One region of the Streptomyces sp. NPDC001927 genome, then DNA from elsewhere that is predicted to be linked to it. Evidence: riboswitches for the same ligand, from Rfam matches in the RefSeq annotation. Region 1 holds a riboswitch; the other holds the start of a gene.

Evidence for each region. A riboswitch is a leader RNA that binds a small molecule or an ion and turns the genes downstream of it on or off. The one in region 1 is predicted to bind glycine.
Region 2: another riboswitch for glycine. It lies ahead of gcvT (glycine cleavage system aminomethyltransferase GcvT); the one in region 1 lies ahead of gcvP (aminomethyl-transferring glycine dehydrogenase).

What each region holds. Positions count from the first base shown of each region.
Region 1 is NZ_JBSFEN010000003.1:706,033-709,431, reverse strand. Features, by position in the region: gene ACWCO8_RS10465 (DNA polymerase IV) at 1-365, shown strand, start outside; gene ACWCO8_RS10460 (PRC-barrel domain-containing protein) at 732-1,100, opposite strand; glycine riboswitch at 1,225-1,324, shown strand; gene gcvP (aminomethyl-transferring glycine dehydrogenase) at 1,503-3,399, shown strand, end outside.
Region 2 is NZ_JBSFEN010000015.1:246,924-250,322, reverse strand. Features, by position in the region: gene ACWCO8_RS34650 (enhanced serine sensitivity protein SseB C-terminal domain-containing protein) at 1-21, opposite strand, end outside; gene ACWCO8_RS34645 (enhanced serine sensitivity protein SseB) at 65-802, opposite strand; gene ACWCO8_RS34640 (AAA family ATPase) at 917-1,597, opposite strand; glycine riboswitch at 1,738-1,844, shown strand; gene gcvT (glycine cleavage system aminomethyltransferase GcvT) at 2,006-3,133, shown strand; gene gcvH (glycine cleavage system protein GcvH) at 3,222-3,399, shown strand, end outside.

The DNA of each region.
Region 1 (3,399 bases):
CGGACTACACGCAGGAGGATTTGTTCGCGCAGGCGGCGGAGGCGGAGGCGGCGGAGGGGGTGCGGGACGGCGGGGGTGTGGCCGAGGAGGTGCCTGTGGGGGAGGGCGCTCCTCAGGCGGAGGAACCTGCTGCCGCCGCTGCTGCCGCCGAGCGGAGGTGGGCGCCCGGGCACGACGTACGGCATGCCGTGTACGGGGCCGGGTGGGTGCAGGGGAGCGGGGTGGGGCGGGTCACCGTGCGCTTCGAGGAGCCGGGGTCGGCGCCGGGGCGGGTGCGGACGTTTCTCGTCGACGATCCGGAGCTGGAGGCGGGGGAGCCGCTGCCGCTGGTGGGGGGCGGGGCGGGGACGGCGGCGGTCGCCTAGGGGGGTGCGCCCGGCCTCCGGCCGGGCTTGTGTTCCCACCCGCACCACCCGTGCGGGTGGGAGGGCAGAGGTGCGGGTCTGCCTGTGGGGGTTGCGCGCCGTCGGCGGGCTCGGGAGGTCGGTGGCTGCCCCGCAGGCCCGCGCCGGGACCGGTTGTGCTGGTGAGAGGGCAGAGGTGCGGGTCTGCCTGTGGGTGGCTGCGCGCCGTCGGCGGGCTCGGGGGGTCGGTGGCTCCCCCGCAGGCCCGCGCCGGGAGCGGTTGTGCGGGTGGGAGGGCGGAGGTGGGGGTCTGCCTGTGGGGGGTTGTGCGCCGGCGGGGGGCTCGGGGGGTCGGTGGGCTGGCTGTGGTGCGGGAGGGCGGCAGGGCTATGTGTCGTCCTGGCCTGCCAGGCGGCCGAAGTCGTGGTCTGGGGGTGGTGGGGGTGGGAGGGCCAGGCTGTAGTGGCGGTAGAGCTGGAGTTCTTGTTCCGGGGAGAGGTGGCGGCCCACGCCGAAGTCCGGGGCGTCCTTGATCAGGGCGCGTTCGTACGGGATGTGGAGGCCGTCCTCGACCAGTTCGCTGGGCTCCAGGGGGACGAACGCGTCGCGGCCGAACAGGCCCGTGCGGACCGCGGCCCATTCGGGGACGCCCGTCGCGTCGTCCAGGTACACCTCGTCCACGGTGCCGATCTTGTGCCCGTTGCGGTCGAACGCCTTGCGGCCGATCAGGCTGCGCGGATCGATGTCGGTCTGCACGGTCCCTCCAACTGGTCGCACCTGCTCTGCGAAGGCCTACAAAGAATACGAAAGTGCACATCTGGGATGTCGGCCACTTGAGCGATGGAAGGCGGAACCGCGCTGGTAGGCTGGCTGTGGCTGTCGACCCCGTGCGGGAGAGTCCTCCGGAGAAACCTTTCGGAGGCGCCGAAGGAGCAAATCCTCCCCGGAATCTCTCAGGCACCCGGTACCGCATGGACGAGGTCACTCTGGAAAGCAGAGCGGAGGTCCGACGGCGTCCGCTCTCACCGACGGTGAAAGCCGGCGAGCCCTGGGCATCGCCGGTGAAGCTCTCAGGTTGAGATGACAGAGGGGGAGGCCGTCCGGGCACCCGCGCCGTGGTGTCCCTCGCAGGTCGTGACGACCAGGAGGCCTCCGTACATGACCGCCAACCGCATTTCGCTTTCCGAACTCGAACAGGGCATCCCGTTCGAGCAGCGGCACATCGGGCCCGACGCCGAAGCCCGGGCCAAGATGCTCGCCCAGGTCGGCTACGGCTCCCTCGACGAGCTGACGGCCGCCGCCGTGCCGGACGTGATCAAGAACGCCGAGGCCCTCGGGCTGCCGGCCGCCCGCAGCGAGGCCGAGGTCCTCGCCGAGCTGCGTGAGCTCGCCGATCGCAATCAGGTGCTCGCGCCGATGATCGGGCTCGGTTACTACGGGACCTTCACTCCGCCCGTCATTCTGCGGAATGTCATGGAGAACCCTGCCTGGTACACGGCCTACACGCCGTACCAGCCCGAGATCTCGCAGGGGCGCCTCGAGGCGCTGCTCAACTTCCAGACCATGGTCGCCGACCTCACCGGTCTCCCGACCTCCGGCGCCTCCCTCCTCGACGAGGGCACCGCCGCCGCCGAGGCCATGGCGCTCTCCCGCCGTGTCGGCAAGGTCAAGAACGGGGTCTTCCTCGTCGACGCCGACGCGCTGCCGCAGACCATCGCCGTCATCGAGACCCGCGCCGAGCCGACCGGTGTCGAGGTCGTCGTCGCGGACCTCTCGGCCGGTATCCCGGCCGAGATCGCCGAGCGTGGTGTCTTCGGCGTGCTGATTCAGTACCCCGGTGCCTCCGGCGCTGTGCGTGACATCAAGCCGCTGATCGACGCTGCCCACGAGCTCGGTGCGATCGTCACCGTTGCCGCTGATCTGCTCGCGCTGACGCTGCTCACCTCGCCCGGCTCCCTCGGTGCCGACATCGCCGTCGGTACCACCCAGCGGTTCGGTGTGCCCATGGGGTTCGGCGGCCCGCACGCCGGCTACATGGCCGTCCAGGACAAGCACGCCCGCTCGCTGCCCGGCCGCCTGGTCGGCGTCTCCGTCGACGCCGACGGCAACCGCGCCTACCGCCTGGCCCTGCAGACCCGCGAGCAGCACATCCGCCGCGAGAAGGCCACCAGCAACATCTGCACCGCTCAGGTGCTGCTCGCCGTCATGGCCGGCATGTACGCCGTCTACCACGGGCCCGAGGGCCTCAAGGGGATTGCGCAGCGGACCCACCGGTACGCCTCCGTTCTTGCCGCCGGGCTCACCGCCGGTGGCGTCGAGGTCGTCCACGGCGACTTCTTCGACACCGTCACCGTCCGCGTGCCCGGCAAGGCCGCCGCGGCCGTGGCCGCCGCCCGCGAGGCCGGCGTGAACCTGTACCTCGTCGACGCCGACCACGTGTACGCCTCCTGCGACGAGACCACCGGGCGCGCGCAGATCGCCGCCGTCTGGGCCGCCTTCGGCGTCGACGCCGACATCGAGGCCCTGGACGCCGTCACCGAGGACGCGCTGCCCGCCGGGCTGCTGCGCTCCGACGCGTACCTCACCCACCCGGTCTTCCACGCGCACCGCTCCGAGACGTCGATGCTGCGCTACCTGCGCCGGCTCGCCGACCGCGACTACGCGCTCGACCGCGGCATGATCCCGCTCGGCTCCTGCACCATGAAGCTGAACGCGACCACTGAGATGGAGTCGGTGACCTGGCCCGAGTTCGGGCAGATGCACCCCTTCGCCCCGGTCGAGCAGGCGCAGGGCTACGTCACGCTCATCACCGAGCTGGAGGAGCGCCTCGCCGAGGTCACCGGCTACGACAAGGTGTCGATCCAGCCCAACGCCGGTTCGCAGGGCGAGCTGGCCGGTCTGCTGGCCGTCCGCGCCTACCACCGCGCCAACGGCGACGAGCAGCGCACCGTCTGTCTGATCCCGTCCTCGGCGCACGGCACCAACGCCGCCTCCGCCGTGATGGCCGGCATGAAGGTCGTCGTCGTCAAGACCGCCGACGACGGCGAGGTTGACG
Region 2 (3,399 bases), on a different contig from region 1:
AGCGGTGCCCGACGCGCTCACGCTGTTTTCCGCCCCTCTTCCGTAGACCCCATCAGCTTAGTTATCAGGAGGCCCGCTGGTAGAAGGGGCGCACCCGCTCCAGCATCCACTCGCCGACCGGGTCCTGTGCGACGTCGAGCAGGATGAGGTTGACCGGCCAGGCCACCTCGACCCGGCCCAGCGCGCGGCCGAGGGCGTCCAGCGGGGCGTTCCGGTCGACGCCGTCCCAGGTGACGAGCTCGACGCCGACGAAGAGGGCCGGTTCGGTGCCCTCGACGCTGGCCAGGGCGCGGCGGGCGGAGAGGACGACTCCGGTGGCCTCGAACTCGGCGGCCGCGGCGGAGAGGAAGTCGACGGGGTCGTCCTGCCAGTCGGGCTCGAAGAGCCGGACCCGGCCGCCGCTCGCGGGGCCGTCCAGCGGGGTGCGGCCGGTCCGGCAGAGCTCGGCGACGGCGGGCGGGGGCAGCGGGGCGCCGACGGTGCCGCCGGGGTTCACGGCGATGCCGAGCTGCGGGGGCAGGCCGCGGGCGAAGTCCCGGGCGGGGGCGACGGTGAACGACATGTGGCTGCCGACGCAGGCCAGGAACTGCTGCTCGGAGCTGAAGACGGGGACGTACGGGAGTCCGTCGATCTCCATCGTGGGCAGGTCGAGGTCACGGCTCTCGGGGCTGCCGCCGTTGGGCAGCGGCACCCAGACGGGGCTCCTGCCGAGGACCTCGACGAGGCGGCCTCCGGCGGAGGGGTTGCCGAGCGAGGCCGCGAGGACCTCTTCGAGCTCGTTGCCCGGCCACGTAACGTCCACGGTTCCCGCTTCCCCTGTCTCACGCGTCCTGATCGCGCGTCTCCCGCGTCCTCGTCACGACGCCCTCGGGGCAGAACCCTAACGCCGCCCTGGCACCCCCGTGGCCAAAAGCGCTCAGTGGACGGAGCGGAAGGCGATGGTCCGAAGGGCGCCGGCGGCGTCCCGGTCGAGCAGGGTCGCCGAGGCGCAGCCCCGGGGCAGCCGACCCGACTCGACCGAGCCGAGGAGCCGGCCGACGGCCCGGCGGTGCCGGGCGAAGGCGTACCCCGAGACGCCCCGGCCGCGCTCGCGCTGGCCGGCGCGGGCGGTGTCGGGCGTGACGTCGAGCAGGATCAGATGGAGGGCGCTGCCGCGGCGGCGGGCCTCGCGGGCCAGCCAGTTCCGCACCCAGGACTGGGTGCCGCAGTCGTGGACGACGACGCTCCGCCCGGAGCGCAGGACGCGCCAGAGCCCGGCGTAGTGCGCGATCCGGGCCAGCGGGCGGTAGACCGCGTACGGCAGGAAGGCGGGCAGCCGGGCCTCCCAGCGCTCGCGGGCGTCCTGGGAGTCGATGCCCAGGCCGTCGGCGGCGCGCCGCATCAGGGTGGACTTGCCGCTTCCGGGCAGCCCGGAGACCACCACGAGGTCGCCCGCGGCGAAGGCGAGCGTCCGGGGGCCGCGGCCGCCGCGCTCGCGCAGGTCGCGCAGCAGGGGCGCGGCCCGGCGCCTGCGGGTTCTGGCGCGGGCGCGGGCACGCGGGCCGGGTATCCCCGTCCCGGTGCCCGTGGCGTAGGCGCCGGAGTGCTGGATCGTCATCGTCTCTCCCCCAGTCGGGTCCCGAGAACCCCTTGCCCACAAAGTGTAAAGAAGGGGTAATCAGTCACAAGCGATTTGCCGATCGGACACCGCGTGCAATGATGTCCGCGCCAAGCGCACACAACCGCATACCGGCCGCTCGAATCCGCGCGGGAGAGTCCCGGAACCACCTTCAACGGTGGGCCCCGGGCGCCGAAGGAGCAAGACCCTCCCTTGAATCTCTCAGGCCCCGTACCGCGTGGATGAGGCAGATCTGAAAAGCGGGACGCCTTCCGGCGTTCCCACCCAAGGTGCAAGCCGAGGTCTCGGTGACGAGATGCCCTCGGTGAACCTCTCAGGTTCCATGACAGATGGGGAGGACGTCCTCGCCCGTCATGTTTTCCGCCCTTGGGATCCGGGAGCCACCTCATGAGCACGTCTGCCCCCCGTCTGACCGCCCTCGATGCCCTGCATCGCTCCCTGGGCGCGACCATGACCGACTTCGCCGGCTGGGACATGCCGCTGCGCTACGCCAGCGAGCGGGACGAGCACCTCGCCGTCCGCACCAAGGCGGGCCTCTTCGACCTCTCCCACATGGGCGAGATCACCGTCACCGGTCCGCAGGCCGTCGACCTGCTCGACCACGCGCTGGTCGGCAACATCTCCACGGTGGGTGTGGGCCGGGCGCGGTACACGATGATCTGCCAGGCGGACGGCGGCATCCTCGACGACCTGATCGTGTACCGGCTCCAGGAGCACGAGTACATGGTCGTGGCGAACGCCTCCAACGCGCAGATCGTCCTCGACGCCCTCGTGGCGCGTGCCGAGGGCTTCGACGCCGAGGTCCGCGACGACCGTGACGCGTACGCCCTGATCGCCGTCCAGGGCCCGGAGTCCCCCGGCATCCTGAAGTCGCTCACCGACGCCGACCTGGACGGGCTGAAGTACTACGCGGGCCTCCCGGGCACGGTCGCCGGGGTCCCCGCCCTGATCGCCCGTACCGGCTACACCGGCGAGGACGGCTTCGAGCTGTTCCTGAAGCCGGAGCACGCCGAGGGCGTCTGGAAGGCGCTGACCGAGGCGGGCGCGCCGGTCGGCCTGATCCCCTGCGGCCTCTCCTGCCGTGACACGCTCCGCCTGGAGGCGGGCATGCCGCTGTACGGGCACGAGCTGACGACCTCGCTCACCCCGTTCGACGCGGGCCTTGGCCGGGTCGTGAAGTTCGAGAAGACGACGAACGAGGGCCGCTTCGTCGGCCGCGAGGCGCTCGAGAAGGCCGCCGAGCGCGCCGAGACCGCCCCGCCGCGCAAGCTCGTCGGCCTGATCGCCGAGGGCCGCCGGGTCCCGCGCGCCGGTTTCTCCGTCGTGGCCGACGGCGAGGTCGTCGGCGTGGTCACCTCGGGCGCCCCGTCGCCGACGCTCGGAAAGCCGATCGCGATGGCCTACGTGGACGCGGCGCACGCCGCGCCCGGTACCCAGGGTGTAGGTGTGGACATCCGCGGCACCCACGAGCCGTACGAGGTCGTGGCGCTGCCCTTCTACAAGCGCCAGAAGTGACGTTTCCCACCCCGTCACGTCTCACCTCTCGTCTCATCCCGTAAGACCCGCGTTCATCAGTACTCCCCCGATCCAGGAGAATCACGACATGAGCAACCCCCAGCAGCTCCGCTACAGCAAGGAGCACGAGTGGCTGTCGGACGTCGTCGACGGCGTCGCGACGGTCGGCATCACCGAGCACGCGGCGAACGCCCTCGGTGACGTCGTCTACGTGCAGCTCCCGGAGGTCGGGGACACGGTGACCGCGGGCGAGTCCTGTGGCGAGC